Regions from separate parts of the Kitasatospora sp. NPDC092948 genome, predicted to be linked through region 1. Evidence: riboswitches for the same ligand, from Rfam matches in the RefSeq annotation. Region 1 holds a riboswitch; the other holds the start of a gene.

Region 1 (8,233 bases):
GTCCGGGAAGATCTTCCGCAGGTTGGCCTTGGCCAGGGAGTAGATCCCCAGCCGGCCGTCGACCCAGTCCGCAGTCGCCTCGGCCTTGTTGGCGGGCTTGGCGCGCGTGCTGGCCGGCTTGGAGGCACCGCTGTTGGTGCCGCTCGCGGTGCTCATCGCTTGCGCTCCCAGTAACTCGGGCCGACGGGCTCGTCGAAGTCGCCGGTGGCGACCAGGAAGCCCTGCTCATCGGTGGTGATCTTCAGCTGGGGCAGCGGGTGGCCGGCCGGGCCGAAGATGACGCGAGCGCCGTCCGCCAGGTCGAAGGTCGACTGGTGGCAGGGGCAGAGCGCGTGGTGGGTCTGCTGCTCGTACAGCGAGATCGGGCAACCGACGTGGGTGCAGATCTTCGAGTAGGCGAGGATGCCCTCGAAGCCCAGGTCGCGGGACTTGGCGTCCTTGATGTTCTCCGGAGCGATCCGGACCAGCATCAGGGCGTCCTTGGCGATGCGCTGCTGGAAGTCCTCGTCCGTCTCCTCCAGGCCGTGCGGCTTGGCGAAGGTCAGCGAGCCCTGGATGATGTCCTCGGGCTTCATCGGCTGGTCGGTGTTCATGTTGACCAGCTGGATCGGCTGCGCGGCGGTGGCCTCTTCCCAGCCGGTGTGCAGGAGCTTCTTCTCCGGCAGCGGGCCGAGGTCGCGCAGCAGCACCACACCGGACAGCGGCACCAGGGCCATCGAGCCGATCAGGGTGTTGCGGATCATCTTGCGACGGCCGAAGCCGGACTCCGCGGCACCGGTCTTGAACTGCTCGATGACGTCGTTGCGGACCTCGTCCGAGGCCTCGATCGGGTGACGCTCGGCCGGCAGCTCGTGGTCCGACATCAGGGTGCGGGCCCAGTGGACCGCGCCCGCGCCGATGCAGAACAGCGCCACGCCGAGGGTCATGCCCAGGGCGAAGTTGAGGGCGCTGACCTTGCCCAGCGGGAAGATGTAGACCAGCTTGTCGGCGTCGATCGACGCGTAGGACGCGATGAAGCCGACGGTCGCCAGCATCGACACCACGAACATCAGCGACACCTGGCGCTCGGCCCGCTTGGCGGCCCGCTCGTCGATGTCGGTCCGACGCGGTTCGTGGGCCGGCAGGCCCGGGTCGGCGAACGGGTCGTCGTGGGTGACGACCTCAGCGCCGTGGGAGGCGTCGTGAGCCTCCGGCAGGTTCTCTGACATGTCGTGGCTCATGACTTCTTGGCCTTGGTGGTGTGGGCGGCGACCCAGATCGCGATCACGATCAGCGTGCCGATGCCGAAGATCCAGGCAAACAGGCCCTCGGTGAAGGGGCCGAGGCTGCCCAGGGCGAGACCACCGGGGTTCGGCGCGTTGTTGGTGTTCTGGACGTACGCGATGATCTCGCGCTTCTGCTCCTCCGGCATGGTGGTGTCGGGGAACGACGGCATGTTCTGCGGGCCGGTCTGCATGGCCTCGTAGATGTGCTTGGAGTCCACGCCCTCCAGCGACGGGGCGAACTTGCCGTTGGTCAGCGCGCCACCCTTGCCGGCGAAGTTGTGACACTGCGCGCAGTTGGTGCGGAACAGCTCGCCACCCTTGGCGACCTGCTCGGCGTTGGTGACCTTGTCCTCGGACGGCGAGTACTGCTCCGTGGTCGGAGTGACCGGGCCGGGGCCGAGCGAGGCCACGTAGGCGGCCAGCTGGTCGATCTCGGACTGGTTGTAGACGGTCTTCTTGCGCGGGACCTGCGCGCCCGGCTGCTGGGCCGGCATGCGGCCGGTGCCGACCTGGAAGTCGACAGCAGCAGAGCCGACGCCGACCAGCGACGGACCGTCAGAAGTGCCCTGGCCGTTCAGGCCGTGGCAGGAGGAGCAGCCGACGGCGAAGAGCTTCTTGCCCTCGTCGATGGCGAGCGACTGCGAGGAGCTGTCGGCCTGCGCCTTCTCGGCGGGCGCGAAAGCGGCGTACAGCCCCCCGGTGGCCGCCAGGGCGAGAAGTAGAACGACGACCGCCGCCAGTGGGTGGCGCCGTCGTGCGGAGAGCTTTTTCACGGAATAACCCCGGTGTCAGGATCTGGTCGGCAGCAGCCTGCCCCCGACTTCCATGCGTCACGGTGACGCCGGGTCAGGGGCGGGGCGGCTGTTACTTGATCAGGTAGATGGTCGCGAACAGGCCGATCCACACAACGTCGACGAAGTGCCAGTAGTACGACACCACGATCGCCGCGGTGGCCTGCTCGTGGGTGAAGCGCCGCGCCGCGTAGGTCCGGCCGAGGACCAGCAGGAAGGCGATCAGACCACCCGTCACGTGGAGTCCGTGGAAGCCGGTGGTCAGGTAGAACACCGTGCCGTACGGGTCGGAGGACAGCGAGAGGCCGTCCTTCTTGACCAGGTCGGTGTACTCGAAGATCTGGCCGCCGATGAAGATGGCGCCCATCACGAAGGTGATCGTGAACCACGAGCGGAGCTTCTTCACATCACCGCGCTCGGCGGCGAACACACCGAGCTGGCAGGTGAGCGAGGAGAGCACCAGGATCGTGGTGTTGACCGAGGAGAAGGGCACGTTGAGGGCGCTTGCCTTCTCGTGCCAGAACTCGGCGCCCTTGACCGAGCGGAGGGTGAAGTACATCGCGAACAGGGCCGCGAAGAACATCAGCTCCGAGCTCAGCCAGACAATGGTTCCCACGCTGACCAGGTTCGGCCTGTTGACCGCTCCGTGCGCGTGTCCGGTTTCTGTTGCTGTTGCTGTCGCCACGACGGACATTATGTCGGTCCCTTATTCCGTCTTCACGCCGGGGGGTCTCCCTCGGAGTGTCCGGTGCGTGAGGTATGCCCGCCTCGCGGGCCGTCCGTTTTCTGACGGTTGTTCGGAGCGGGTGAGGGAACTGGGCCGTGGGGGTGAGCCTGTGGCGCGTCGGCTTGAGCGAGATCGCGTCGGGGTCTCTTCAGGACGGGTCCGCCGGAGTAGCATCCGTCCCAGGACGTGGTCCGGGTCACACTGGGCCGTTCGGTCGGGGTCCGCGCGCGGTCGTGGCCCGCGCGAACACAGTGGACACATATAAGAGGACGAGCACCAGGAAGCAGGGGACATGGCGCAGCACTCCGACGAGACGCTCACCGTTCTCGTCTACAGCGACGACCGCAACACCCGTGAGCAGGTGACCCTCGCCCTGGGCCGCCGCCCCGCCGGGGACGTTCCCGCGCTGGAGTACCTGGAGTGCGCCACCGCCCCCGCGGTGCTCCGCGCCCTGGAGAAGGGCGGCGTCGACCTCTGCGTGCTGGACGGCGAGGCGGTGCCCGCCGGCGGACTCGGCCTCACCCGGCAGCTGAAGGACGAGATCTACGGCTGCCCGCCGGTGCTGGTCCTGATCGGCCGCCCGCAGGACTCCTGGCTGGCCGCCTGGAGCCGGGCCGACGCGGCGATCTCGCACCCCGTCGACCCGGTCTCGCTCGCCGACGCCGCGACGACGCTGCTGCGGGCCCGGGTGGCCCGCCGGGCGCCGGCCGCGCGCTGACCGGTCCCGGTGTGCGGACCGGGCCGTCTCACCTGAAGAGAAGGGGACGGCAAGGCAGGGCGGCCGTCCCCGCTCGCTCGATAGGCTGACTCCATTCCTCTGCGACAAGACGAGAGCTGGAGACGGCCATGGTGAACGTGCACTCTGCGAACGGCGGTAGCGACCCCGCGCAGGTGGTCCGCACCTGGCCCGACATCCTGATGGCCCTGATGCGCGGCGAGGACCTCGCCCAGGCCGACACCGCCTGGGCGATGGACCGGATCATGAGCGGCGAGGCCAGCCCCGTGCAGGTGGCCGGTTTCCTGATCGCGCTGCGCGGCAAGGGCGAGACGGTCGAGGAGATCTCCGGCCTGGTCGAGTCGATGTACGCGCACGCCGTGCCGCTGGACATCCCCGGGCCGGCCGTCGACATCGTCGGCACCGGCGGCGACCGGGCAAAGACCGTGAACATCTCCACCATGTCGGCGGTGGTCGCCGCGGCGGCCGGCGCGAAGGTGGTCAAGCACGGCAACCGGGCGTCGTCCTCGGCGTCCGGTTCCTCGGACGTGCTCGGGCGGCTCGGCATCAACCTGGACCTGTCCGCCGCGCGGGTCGCGGCGGTCGCCGAGCAGGTCGGACTGACCTTCTGCTTCGCCGCCAAGTTCCACCCCTCGATGCGGCACACCGCGCAGGCCCGCGCCGAACTCGCCGTCCCGACGGTCTTCAACATCCTCGGCCCGCTCACCAACCCGGCCAAGGTCGGCGCCCACGCGGTCGGCTGTTTCGACACCCGGCTGGCCGGGCTGATCGCCGGCGTGCTCGCCCGGCGCGGCGGGCAGGGACTGGTGTTCCGGGGTGACGACGGGCTCGACGAGCTGACGATCACCACCACGTCCCACGTCTGGGTGATTCGGGACGGCAAGGTGACGGAGACCCGGTTCGACCCGCGGGACGTCGGCATCGAGCTGGTCGGGATCGAGGCGCTGCGGGGCGCCGACGCGGAGTTCAACGCGAACGTCGCGCGGCGGGTGCTGAACGGCGAGCGCGGGCCGGTGCGGGACGCGGTGCTGCTCAACAGCGCGGCGGCGCTGGTGGCGCTGGAGCTGACGGACGCGCCGCTGAGCGAGCAGCTCGCGGCGGGGATGGTGCGGACGGCGGCGGCGATCGATTCGGGGGCGGCGGGGTCGCTGCTGAAGCGCTGGGCGGAGGCCACCCAGTAGCGGCTCCCGGTGCGAACGGCCCGCCCGGGGAGGGGAATTGCTCCTTCCCGGGCGGGCCTAGCCGTCTGCGGGCGGCCGCTCGTGCGGCTGCCCGCACGTCTGGCGGGGCGTCAGGGGTGGGGTCCACGTGCTGGACAGGGGTTGAGACTGCGGGGCTCTCGTGTATGGTCTTGCGCAGGTCATGAGTGGCAGCGACAAGCCCCAGCTTGCTGTCCGGCAACCCTCCGTCCGTGGCGGGGTGCCCTGGGTGAGGACCGGGCTGCGTGGCGATCCGTCCGCGCGGCAAGCGCGGACTTCCGGTCGATGCACCCCGGGGTCCTTACCCTGTGGAGGAGTGCATCCATGTCTGTGACCGCCGAGATCTGTGAGCCGCTGGCCGTGCTGGGCCAGGACGTCGAGGTGCCGTTGGCGTCCGGAGAGAAGGTCGGGTACGCGGCGCTGGACTACGCGGCGAGTGCGCCGGCGCTGGCCCGGGTGTGGGAGGACGTGGCGGCGTACGCGCCGTACTACGGGTCGGTGCACCGGGGTGCCGGGTACCTGTCGCAGCTGTCGACCGACCTGTTCGAGCAGAGCCGGCGGACCGTCGCCGAGTTCCTGGAGCTGCGCGACGGCGACCAGGTGGTGTTCACCCGGGCGACCACCGACTCGCTGAACCTGCTGGCCGGGGCGGTGCCCGCCGGGACCGAGGTGTTCGCGTTCGAGACCGAGCACCACGCGTCGCTGCTGCCGTGGCGGCGCGAAGGCCTGACGGTGCGTTACCTGCGGGCGCCGCGATCGCACGGCGAGGCGGTGGCCGCGCTGGAGGAAGCGCTGCTGGGGGCGTCCGACGGACCGAAGCTGTTCTGCGTGACCGGGGCGTCGAACGTCACCGGCGAGCTGTGGCCGGTCAAGGCGCTGACCGAGGTCGCGCACCGGTACGGCGCCCGGGTGGTGCTGGACGCGGCCCAGCTGGCGCCCCACCACCGGGTGTCGGTGCGGGAGTTGGACGTCGACTGGATCGCGTTCTCCGGCCACAAGCTGTACGCGCCGTTCGGGGCCGGCGTGCTGGCCGGCCGCTCCGACTGGCTGGACGCGGCGGAGCCGTACCTGGCCGGCGGCGGGGCGAGCCGGACGGTGGCCCGGGAGCTGGACGGCTCGGTGGCGGTGGAGTGGCACACCGGCCCCGCGCGGCACGAGGCCGGCTCCCCGAACGTGATCGGCGCCTACGCGATCGCCTCGGCCTGCCGGGCCCTCGGCGAGGCGGGCTTCGACGCGCTGGAGGCCCGGGAGCGGGCGCTGGTCGCGAAGTTGACGGAGGGGCTGGCGGAGATCCCCGAGGTGCGGGTGCTCAGCCTGTTCGGCGAGGACTCCGACCGGGTCGGCGTGGTGTCGTTCGTGGTGCGCGGCTGGAACAGCTCGCACTTCTCGGCCGCGCTGTCCGCCGAGTACGGCATCGGCGTGCGGGACGGGCTGTTCTGCGCGCACCCGCTGGTGCGGACCCTGCTGGGCGGCGAGGACGTGGCGCCCAGCGCGTGCGGGGCGCCCGAGCCGTCGCTGCCGGGGGAGCGCAGCCTGAACGCGATCCGGGTCAGCTTCGGCGCCGGCACCCCCGTCGAGCACCTGGACCGGTTCCTGACGGCCGTTCGGGACCTGGTCACCGACGGCGCGCGGTGGAGCTACCGCAACGAGGGCGGGCGCTGCGTCGCCACCGAGCAGATCGACAGGGGCCGGCAGCGCTGAGCCGAGCGGCTACTCGTCCAGGCCGAGCGAGAACGCGGCCTCCAGGTCGTGCTGCGAGTAGGTGCGGAAGGCGATGTGGGTCTCGGTGTTGGAGACGCCCGGGACCTTGTTGAGGCGGCCGGGGATCACCTCGGCCAGGTCCTCGTGGTTGCGCACCCGCACCATGGCGACCAGGTCGTAGGTGCCGGTGACGGAGTAGACCTCGCTGACGCCCTCGATGGCCGCGATCGCCTCGGCGATCTCGGGGATCCGGTCGACGCTGGTGTTGATGAGGACGATCGCGGTGATCACTGAGCAACTCCTGTTCGAGAAGGTGCGCCCAGGGTATCGCCCGCCGGACGGGCGGCCCAGGCGAACAGCCAGCCCGTCACGAAGCCGATCACGTGCACCAGATAGGCCACCCCGCCGCCGCCGGAACTGACGGACCACCACTGCAGCGCGAACCACAGGCCGAGCACCAGCCAGGCCGGGAACCGCAGCGGGAGGAACAGCAGGACCGGCACCAGCACCGTCACCCGGGCCTTCGGCCACAGCCGCAGGTACCCGCCCAGCACCCCGGCGATCGCGCCGGACGCGCCGACCAGGGCGCGCATCCCGTCCGCGGTGTGCGCCTCGGCCACCGCGTAGCCGTAGGTGGCCAGGTAGCCGATCGCCAGGTAGCCGGTCAGGAAGCGGATCCGGCCCAGCCGGGCCTCCACGGCCGGGCCGAAGACGAACAGGAACAGCAGGTTGCCGACCAGGTGCAGCCACCCCGCGTGGACGAACAGCGAGGTGAGGACCGAGAGTTCGGGGATCTTGCCGGGTGTCGGCGGGAGCGCGCAGCCCGGCGCGGCCGGGGTGAGCGCGGACAGCTGGGCGGCCGTCAGCGGGCGGCCGCTCAGCAGCTCGGCGGGCACCGCACCCCAGCGGTGCTCGTAGCGCTGCTCGGCGCAGGCCCGGGCCGCGCCGCTGCCGTACGCCGGGTTCAGGCCGCCGGCCGGGCCGACCAGCAGGACCAGCGCGGACAGTGCGATCAGCAGGTAGCTGACGACCGGGGTGCGGGCGGCCCGCTCGGCCGCCGGCGAACCGGCCCGGGCGGGGGCGGTGAGCACCATGCCGGTGAGCATTCCTCGGGGGCGCGTCCGCGACACCGGGCGCTGCTCCGGGCGGGTGAGCGTCCGGGCAGTGGACCGGTGGCCCGGGCCCCCGACCGCAGGCAATAGGCTGGAGGCCCGGAACCGGGACCAGCCGAGAGGGACCACTGATGACCATTGCCGCGCCGACCGCCGAGACCCGCTGGCGCTGCACGCTGTGCGGCAACCTCACCCGCTTCGACGTCACCCGGTCCTCCCGAGTGATCGACTTCCTGCACTTCGACCTGTCCGGCGACTCCAAGGTCGAGGAGACCCAGGTGCTCGCCGAGACCATCGAGTCGGTGCGTTGCCGGTGGTGCAACGCCGTGGACCAGGTCGAGCTGGTGGCCCGCCCGGGCGCCGAGGAGACCACCGAGGGCGGCCCCGCGCAGGGCTGACGCACCTCCACCGCCCCGTGTTCCCGTCCGCGCCCCGGACCGGGGCGCGGGGCGGACTCGTCGGCGGGGTGCTGTCGGTGCGGCACGGTAGACGGGACAATTGCAAGCAGCGGCGGACACCAACGCCCCCGGCACCCGCCGGGGCCCGCCCGGACCAGGATCGGAGCCGAGGACAGTGGCGGAGGCAGCGAACGCGCCCGCGGGCACGGACGGGACCACGCCCGCTCCGGTCCGGCAGACCCAGGAGGCCGGGCCCGTCGAGGCCGCCCCGGCGGCCGAGGACGGCAACGGCGAGACCGCCGGC
Region 2 (8,233 bases), on a different contig from region 1:
CACACTCGCCCCGATCGTCGCCGACCCGGCGCAGGCCCGCGCCCACCCCGGCGTCGTCACCGCCCTCACCGCCCTCGCCCCCCTGGTCGGCTCGGTCGTCATCGTCACCGGCCGGCCCGCCGCGACCGCCGCCGCCTACGGCGGCTTCGCCGCCACCCCCGGCCTGGAGCACCTCACCGTGCTCGGCCACTACGGCGCCGAACGCTGGGACGCGAGCACCGGGGCCGTCACCGCCGCGCCACCGCCGCCGGGGGTGGCCGCCGTCCGGGGCGAACTTCCGCTCCTTCTCGCCGAGTCGGCGGCCGCCGAGGGCATCTGGGTGGAGGACAAGGAACGCGCCCTCGCCGTGCACACCCGGCGCACGGCCGACCCCGACGGCGAACTGGCCCGCCTGCGCGCGCCGCTCGTCGAACTGGCCCGCCGCCACGGCCTGGTGGTCGAACCCGGCCGGATGGTCCTCGAACTACGGCCGCCCGGGGTCGACAAGGGCGTCGCCCTTCACAGGTTCCTGGCGGAACGCGACGCCGGGCCGGTGCTGTTCGCCGGCGACGACCTCGGCGACCTCGCCGCCTACGAGGAGGTCTCCCGGCGGCGGAAGCAGGGCCGCCCCGGCCTCCTCGTCTGCAGCGGCCCCGTCACCGGCGAGCCCCCCGTCCGCGAACTCGCCGACCGCGCCGACCTGGTGGTCGCGGGGCCGGCGGGGGTGGTGGACCTGCTCGACGAGCTGGCGCACATGCTGAGGTGAGCTGCGAGGGTGCGCCAACAGGGGCGTGCGCTCCCCGATTCCCCTACAGCGCCTGCAACTGGTCCAGGAACCACTGCTGCGGCGGCAGCGCCGTCGCCGCCGCCGCGAGGCGCTTGGTGCGGTCGGCGCGTTCGGCCGGGGGCATGGCGAGGGCCTCGGCCAGAGCCTCGGCGGTGGCGACGACGTCGAAGGGGTTGACGGTGATCGCGTCGTCGGCGAGCTCCGCGTGGGCGCCGGCCTCGCGGGAGAGGACCAGGGCGCAGCCGTGGTCGGAGACGACGGGGACTTCCTTGGCGACCAGGTTCATGCCGTCACGGACGGGGTTGACGAGGGCGACGTCGGCGAGCCGGTACGCGGCGAGGGAGCGCGGGAAGTCGTCGTCGACGTGCAGGATGAGCGGCTGCCAGTCGGCGGTGGCGAATTCGGCGTTGATCTCCTCGGCGATCCGTCGCACCGCCGCGGTGTACTCGCGGTACTCGACGAGGTCGGTGCGCGAGGGGTAGGCGAAGGCGATGTGGACGACCCGGTCGAGCCACTCGGGGCGGGTGCGCAGCAGGTGCCGGTAGGCGAGCAGGCCGCGGACGATGTTCTTGCTGAGTTCGGTGCGGTCGACCCGGACGACGGTGCGCCGGTCGCCGACGGCTGCGCGCAGCGCGGCGAGGCGTTCGTCGACGTCGGGCCGGTGGGCGCGTTCGCGCAGGAACTCGGCGTCGGCGCCGAGGCCGTGGACGCCGAGCCGGGTGGTGCGGCCGGCGTGCAGGACGGTGAGGGCGTCGCGGTCGACGCGCGCGCCGAGGACGCTCTCGCAGCAGTCGGCGAAGGCGAGGGCCCAGCGGCGGGTGAGGAAGGCGGCGCGGTCGGCGCCGAGGATGCCTTCGAGGACCTCGGCGGCGATGTCGTCGGGCAGCAGCCGGTAGTAGTCGGGCGGGGCCCAGGGGGTGTGCGAGAAGTGGCCGATGCGCAGGTCGGGGCGGAGCGCGCGGAGCAGCGCGGGGGCCAGCGACAGGTGGTAGTCCTGCACCAGGACGGCGGCGCCGGGGGCGGCTTCGGCGGCGAGGGCCTCGGCGAAGGCGGCGTTGTAGTCGCGGTAGGCGGCCCATTCGGTGCGGAAGTCGGCGTCGAAGGCGGGCCTGGTGGGGATGTCGTACAGCAGGTGGTGGACGAACCACAGGGTGGAGTTGGCGACGCCGTTGTAGGCGCGGGCGAAGGTCTCCGGGTCGATGTCGAGCATCCGGACGGCCTGTCCGCCGACGTCGTGGCCGGCCCGGTCGAGGCGGCCGTCGGGGGCCTGCCGGGCGGCGGTGCGGTCGGCGTCGGAGAGGGCGGCGCAGACCCAGACGGCGTTCGGGTCGTCGATCGCGGAGAGCCCGGAGACCAGGCCGCCGCCGCCTCTGCGGAGGCTCAGCGTGCCGTCGTCCTCCGTGCGGAAGGACACCGGACCGCGGTTGGAGGCCACCAGGATCGGGGCGGCTCCGGACTGCGTGGGGCGTTCGGACGCGTGATCGGCCATACAGCCAACCTTGCCGGGTGACCGGTGGACCAAACCACCCGGCACGGTCCGCGCCGGGTGAACAGTGCGGGCGGCGGTCAGCGGTTGCGGTACTCGGGGACGGTGATCATCGGGGGGCGTTCGGCGGCCGGGACGGCGTGGGTGCGGGGGGTGAAGCCGTCGGTGGTGCGGGTGTACTGGGTGAGCAGCGGGCGGACCAGGTCGGGGTCGGCCTTGAGCCGGTGGGTGCGGTCGAGGCGTTCCAGCGCGGTGCGGTAGATGGTGGCGGCCATCCGGCCCAGCGCCTGGCCGTCCTGGTGGCGGTGGTGCCGGACGCCGACGTCGACCTGGGCCAGCGCGTCCAGTCCGACCAGTTCCAACGAGTCGACCAGCAGGCCGAGTTCGACGCCGTAGCCGGTCGGGAAGGGCAGCTGCTCCAGCAGGCTGCGGCGGGCCGCGTACTCGCCGCCGAGCGGCTGGACGAAGCCGGCCAGTTGCGGCCAGTGCAGGTTGAGCAGCGGGCGGGCGACCAGTTCGGTGACCCGGCCGCCGCCGGCCGGGACGACGGCGCCGTCGGCCTCGAACGGGCGGTCGTACATGGCTTTGACCAGGTGCAGGGCGGGGTCGGTGAGCAGCGGGCCGACGATGCCGGAGACGAACGCCGGGTCGAATTCGCGCAGGTCGGCGTCGATGTAGCAGACGATCGCGCCGCTGCTGGCGAGCAGCGAGCGCCACAGCACCTCGCCCTTGCCGGGGGCGGCGGGCAGCCGGGGCAGGATGGTGTCCCGGTGCACCACCCGGGCGCCGGCGGCGGTCGCGGCGGCGGCGGTGCCGTCCACCGAGCCGGAGTCGACGACCAGCAGCTCGTCGACCAGCGGGACGCGCTCCATCAGCTCGGTGCGGATCGTGGTGACGATCTCGCCGACGGTGGGCTCCTCGTCGAGGGCGGGCAGCACGACGCTGACGGTGCCGGCCGGCCCGGCGGCGCGCTTGGCGGCGAGCAGCCGGTCGAGCGGTCGGTCGGCGGCCGTCCAGGATCGACGGCGCAGCCAGTCGGCCACTTCCGGCAGAACCCCGGGCTCGGGCTGCTCGGACAAGATCTCGCTCCCTGTCTCGGTCCGTCTCGGGTGTCGGACGGGGGGGTTGGACGGCACAGGCCTTCGGTTACAGTCTTCGTACTGCGCTCGGGCCTTCGCACGTCGGGGTCGCTCGCAGCGTACGACCACAACTTCACAGAGCTCATCCAGAGGGACTGAGGGAACGGCCCGTTGAAGTCCCGGCAACCCTCCCGCGCGGCCTTGCAGGCCCGGCGGGACAGGTGCCAATTCCGGCCCGGGCGCGACCGCGACCCGGGGAAGATGAGGAGAAAGGGCCTCGCCACCATGGCTGTTGACACCCCCGCACCCGCACCCGCCGCCGTCGACCTCGGTCCGGCCACCGCGCTGTCCTGTCGCGAGTGCGGCACCCGCTTCCCGCTCGGCCCGAGCTTCGCCTGCCTGGAGTGTTTCGGCCCGCTGGAGATCGCCTACGACTACGCCGGCTACGACGCCGAGGAGCTGCGCAAGCGGATCGAGGCCGGCCCGGCGTCGATCTGGCGCTACGCCCCGCTGCTGCCGGTGCCCGCCGACGTCGCGGGCAAGCCGAACCTGAACCCGGGCTGGACCCCGCTGGTGAAGGCCGACAACCTGGGCCGCGAGCTGGGCTTCACCGCGCAGCTGCACATCAAGGACGACTCCGGGAACCCCACCCATTCCTTCAAGGACCGGGTGGTGGCCTGCGCGATCGAGGCGGCCCGCGCGTTCGACTTCACCACGCTGTCCTGCTCGTCCACCGGCAACCTGGCGGGCGCGGTGGGCGCCGCCGCGGCCCGGGCCGGCTTCAAGTCCTGCGTGTTCATCCCGCACGACCTGGAGCAGGGCAAGGTCGTGATGGCCGGTGTGTACGGCGGCGAGCTGGTCGGCATCGACGGCAACTACGACGACGTGAACCGGTTCTGCTCGGAGCTGATCGGCGACCCGGCCGGCGAGGGCTGGGGTTTCGTCAACGTCAACCTGCGGCCGTACTACGGCGAGGGCTCCAAGACCCTGGCGTTCGAGATCTGCGAGCAGCTCGGCTGGCGGCTGCCCGAGCAGATCGTCATCCCGATCGCCTCCGGCTCCCAGCTCACCAAGATCGACAAGGGCCTGCAGGAGCTGATCAAGCTCGGCCTGGTCGAGGACCGCCCGTACAAGATCTTCGGCGCCCAGGCCGAGGGCTGCTCCCCGGTCTCCGCCGCCTTCAAGGCCGGCCGCGACGTGATCAAGCCGGTCAAGCCGGACACCATCGCGAAGTCGCTGGCGATCGGCAACCCGGCCGACGGCCCGTACGTCCTCGACATCGCCCGCCGCACCGGCGGCGCCGTCGAGGACGTCACCGACGCCCAGGTGGTCGAGGCGATCAAGCTGCTGGCCCGCACCGAGGGCATCTTCGCCGAGACGGCCGGCGGCGTCACCGTCGGCGTGCTGAAGAAGCTGGTCGAGACCGGGCAGCTCGACCCGAGCAAGGAGACCGTCGCGATCAACACCGGTGACGGCCTGAAGACCCTCGACGCGGTCGCCGACTCCGGCATGACCGCCGTGATCCGCCCGACGCTGGAGTCCTTCCGCGCCGCCGGCCTCGTCTCCGCCTGAACCCCCACACGTTTTCGAGGAGTAGATCCATGAGCGCCACCGTCCGCATCCCCACCATCCTGCGCACCTACACCGGCGGCTCCGCCGAGGTCACCGCCGAGGGCGCCACCCTGTCCGCCGTCGTCGCGGACCTGGAGGCCAACCACCCCGGCATCGCCGCCCGCCTGCTGGACGACACCGGCAAGCTGCGCCGCTTCGTCAACGTGTACGTCAACGACGACGACGTGCGCTTCGCCGACGGCCTGGAGACCGAGATCAAGGACGGCGCCTCGGTGTCGATCATTCCGGCGGTGGCCGGCGGCTGCTGACGCCGCCCCCGCGCATTCGCCCTGCCGCCGTCGGACCCCGGAATTCGATTTCCGAGCGGTCCGGCGGCGGCTTCGCACATCGGTGCCGGGGTCTGTTCCCGAGCGCGGGCAGCCGTGATTCCGGCCCGGCGGGTCGCTGGAATTCCGGGACCGGTGGAGGAGTAGAGTGCCGGTGGAGCCGTTCCCCGCCAAAGCCCGCTCCAATCCTCGTTTTTCCCGCACCGCAACCTCGCGCAGGCCCCGTCCCGTCCCGCGCTCTGAGACATGCGCCGGACCGCTCACCGCCCGATCTGTCAGGCCGCCGTCAGAATTCTTCCGGCGATTTGCGGTGACACGTCCGTTATGTCCGGTGGCAATTGTCGCGCCTCATACCTTTCGCCCTGTCATATCCCCTACGGGGTACGGACTTTCCGCAAAATTGGGGCCTGTTGCAGAGGGCGCATATCCGGATACATTCAGCCGCGACAGAGGCTGCGCCGTGCGGGGGGGAGTCCCCACAGGCCGGTCTTCCAGACCTCCGGGTCCGCGTCCTGCGGATCTCTGAAGGGCCAGCACAGCACAAGGGGAGTTCGGAATGGCTCAGGGCACCGTCAAGTGGTTCAACGCCGAGAAGGGCTACGGCTTCATCGCGGTCGACGGTGGAGCGGACGTGTTCGTCCACTACAGCGCGATCCAGATGGACGGCTACCGCACCCTGGAAGAGGGCCAGCGGGTCGAGTTCGAGATCTCGCAGGGTCAGAAGGGTCCGCAGGCCGACATGGTCCGCGCCGCCGGCGCCTGACGGCCCGGCAGACCGCACATACGACAGGTGCGACCGGCAGGCCCGGTCCCGGCGCGACGCGTCCGGGGCCGGGCCTGCCGGCGTTCCGCGGCCGGGCTGCGGGTTTCCCGGGAGGGTCGTCGGGCATGCTGTCGGGCACGCCGAATGGGCTTGCACTCGGCACCCCCGAGTGCTAATCATTGGCGTTAGCACTCACAGCGTGAGAGTGACAACGGACCGGGCCGGTGAGGCCCCGGAAGCGACGGGGACATGACCCGCGTTCTCCTGGGCCGTCCGTCGCGGGCACCCCCTTGGTCCGAGCAGTCGACCGTGTCCCGGAGGACCACTTCTAATGGCCAAGATCATCGCCTTTGACGAGGAAGCCCGCCGCGGCCTTGAGCGTGGCATGAACCAGCTTGCCGACGCCGTGAAGGTCACGCTCGGCCCCAAGGGTCGCAACGTCGTTCTGGAGAAGAAGTGGGGCGCCCCCACCATCACCAACGACGGTGTCTCCATCGCCAAGGAGATCGAGCTCGAGGACCCGTACGAGAAGATCGGCGCCGAGCTCGTCAAGGAGGTCGCCAAGAAGACCGACGACGTCGCGGGTGACGGCACCACCACCGCCACCGTGCTGGCCCAGGCGCTCGTCCGCGAGGGTCTGCGCAACGTCGCCGCCGGCGCCAACCCGATGGCCCTGAAGCGCGGCATCGAGAAGGCCGTCACCGCCGTCTCCGACCAGCTGCTGGCGCAGGCCAAGGACGTGGAGACCAAGGAGCAGATCGCCTCCACCGCCTCCATCTCCGCCGCCGACACCCAGATCGGCGAGCTCATCGCCGAGGCCATGGACAAGGTCGGCAAGGAAGGCGTCATCACCGTCGAGGAGAGCAACACCTTCGGCCTGGAGCTCGAGCTCACCGAGGGCATGCGCTTCGACAAGGGCTACATCTCCGCCTACTTCGCCACCGACCTGGAGCGCATGGAGGCGAGCTTCGAGGACCCGTACATCCTCATCGCCAACTCCAAGATCTCCTCGGTCAAGGACCTCCTCCCGCTGCTGGAGAAGGTCATGCAGAGCGGCAAGCCGCTCGTCATCATCGCCGAGGACGTCGAGGGCGAGGCCCTGTCGACCCTGGTCGTGAACAAGATCCGCGGCACCTTCAAGTCCGTCGCCGTCAAGGCCCCGGGCTTCGGCGACCGCCGCAAGGCCATGCTCGGCGACATCGCCATCCTCACCGGCGGCACCGTGATCTCCGAGGAGGTCGGTCTCAAGCTGGAGAACGCCGGCCTGGACCTGCTGGGCACCGCCCGCAAGGTCGTCATCACCAAGGACGAGACCACCATCGTCGACGGCGGCGGCGAGAGCGACCAGGTTGCCGGTCGCGTCAACCAGATCCGCGCCGAGATCGAGAACTCCGACTCGGACTACGACCGCGAGAAGCTCCAGGAGCGCCTCGCCAAGCTGGCCGGCGGCGTGGCCGTCATCAAGGCCGGCGCGGCCACCGAGGTCGAGCTCAAGGAGCGCAAGCACCGCATCGAGGACGCGGTGCGCAACGCCAAGGCCGCCGTCGAGGAGGGCATCGTCGCCGGTGGCGGCGTCGCCCTGCTGCAGGCCGGTGTCGCGTTCGACAAGCTGGAGCTGGACGGCGACGAGGCCACCGGCGCCAACATCGTCCGCGTGGCCCTGGAGGCCCCGATCAAGCAGATCGCGACCAACGCCGGCCTCGAGGGCGGCGTCGTGGTCGAGAAGGTCCGCAACCTGCCCGCCGGCCACGGCCTGAACGCCGCGACCAACGAGTACGTCGACCTGATCGCCTCCGGCATCATCGACCCCGCCAAGGTCACCCGCTCCGCCCTGCAGAACGCCGCCTCCATCGCGGCGCTGTTCCTCACCACCGAGGCCGTCATCGCCGACAAGCCGGAGAAGGCCGCTGCGGCCGCCGGCGGCGGCATGCCGGGCGGTGACATGGACTTCTGATCCGACCTCACCGGTTGGTTCGGTCAGTCTCACGCCGTGAGGGCGGTCTCCTTCGGGAGGCCGCCCTCGCGGCGTTCCGGCTTTCCGCGGCGCTTTGGGACAATGGGCGGATGGCCAGCCCCCAGATCGAAACCGCCCTGCACAACGCGCGTGCGCTGATCCTCGCCGACCTCACCGCGCGGGACGTCGCCGACGCCGCGATCGTCTCGCTGGTCGAGGACGCCGTCACCCACCGGCGGTGGTGGCTCGAACAGTGGCCGGACGGCAGCGAGTTCGTGCTCGGGCTG

What was found. A riboswitch is a leader RNA that binds a small molecule or an ion and turns the genes downstream of it on or off. The one in region 1 is predicted to bind S-adenosylmethionine.
Region 2: linked by a shared signal. The riboswitch ahead of thrC (threonine synthase) and the one ahead of ACIQF6_RS15960 (aminotransferase class V-fold PLP-dependent enzyme) in region 1 are both predicted to bind S-adenosylmethionine.

The regions. Positions count from the first base shown of each region.
Region 1 covers NZ_JBIVPU010000004.1:510,867-519,099, forward strand. Annotated here, with positions in the region: gene ACIQF6_RS15930 (cytochrome bc complex cytochrome b subunit) at 1-156, opposite strand, end outside; gene ACIQF6_RS15935 (Rieske 2Fe-2S domain-containing protein) at 153-1,208, opposite strand; gene ACIQF6_RS15940 (c-type cytochrome) at 1,217-2,038, opposite strand; gene ACIQF6_RS15945 (heme-copper oxidase subunit III) at 2,130-2,750, opposite strand; gene ACIQF6_RS15950 (hypothetical protein) at 3,076-3,501, shown strand; gene trpD (anthranilate phosphoribosyltransferase) at 3,630-4,700, shown strand; SAM riboswitch class IV at 4,878-4,995, shown strand; gene ACIQF6_RS15960 (aminotransferase class V-fold PLP-dependent enzyme) at 5,043-6,419, shown strand; gene ACIQF6_RS15965 (Lrp/AsnC ligand binding domain-containing protein) at 6,429-6,710, opposite strand; gene ACIQF6_RS15970 (rhomboid family intramembrane serine protease) at 6,707-7,513, opposite strand; gene ACIQF6_RS15975 (hypothetical protein) at 7,663-7,929, shown strand; gene ACIQF6_RS15980 (NYN domain-containing protein) at 8,105-8,233, shown strand, end outside.
Region 2 covers NZ_JBIVPU010000003.1:68,433-76,665, forward strand. Annotated here, with positions in the region: gene otsB (trehalose-phosphatase) at 1-745, shown strand, start outside; gene ACIQF6_RS09870 (trehalose-6-phosphate synthase) at 789-2,255, opposite strand; gene ACIQF6_RS09875 (glucosyl-3-phosphoglycerate synthase) at 2,333-3,331, opposite strand; SAM riboswitch class I at 3,471-3,599, shown strand; gene thrC (threonine synthase) at 3,617-4,903, shown strand; gene ACIQF6_RS09885 (ubiquitin-like small modifier protein 1) at 4,933-5,211, shown strand; gene ACIQF6_RS09890 (cold-shock protein) at 5,786-5,992, shown strand; gene groL (chaperonin GroEL) at 6,324-7,946, shown strand; gene ACIQF6_RS09900 (hypothetical protein) at 8,057-8,233, shown strand, end outside.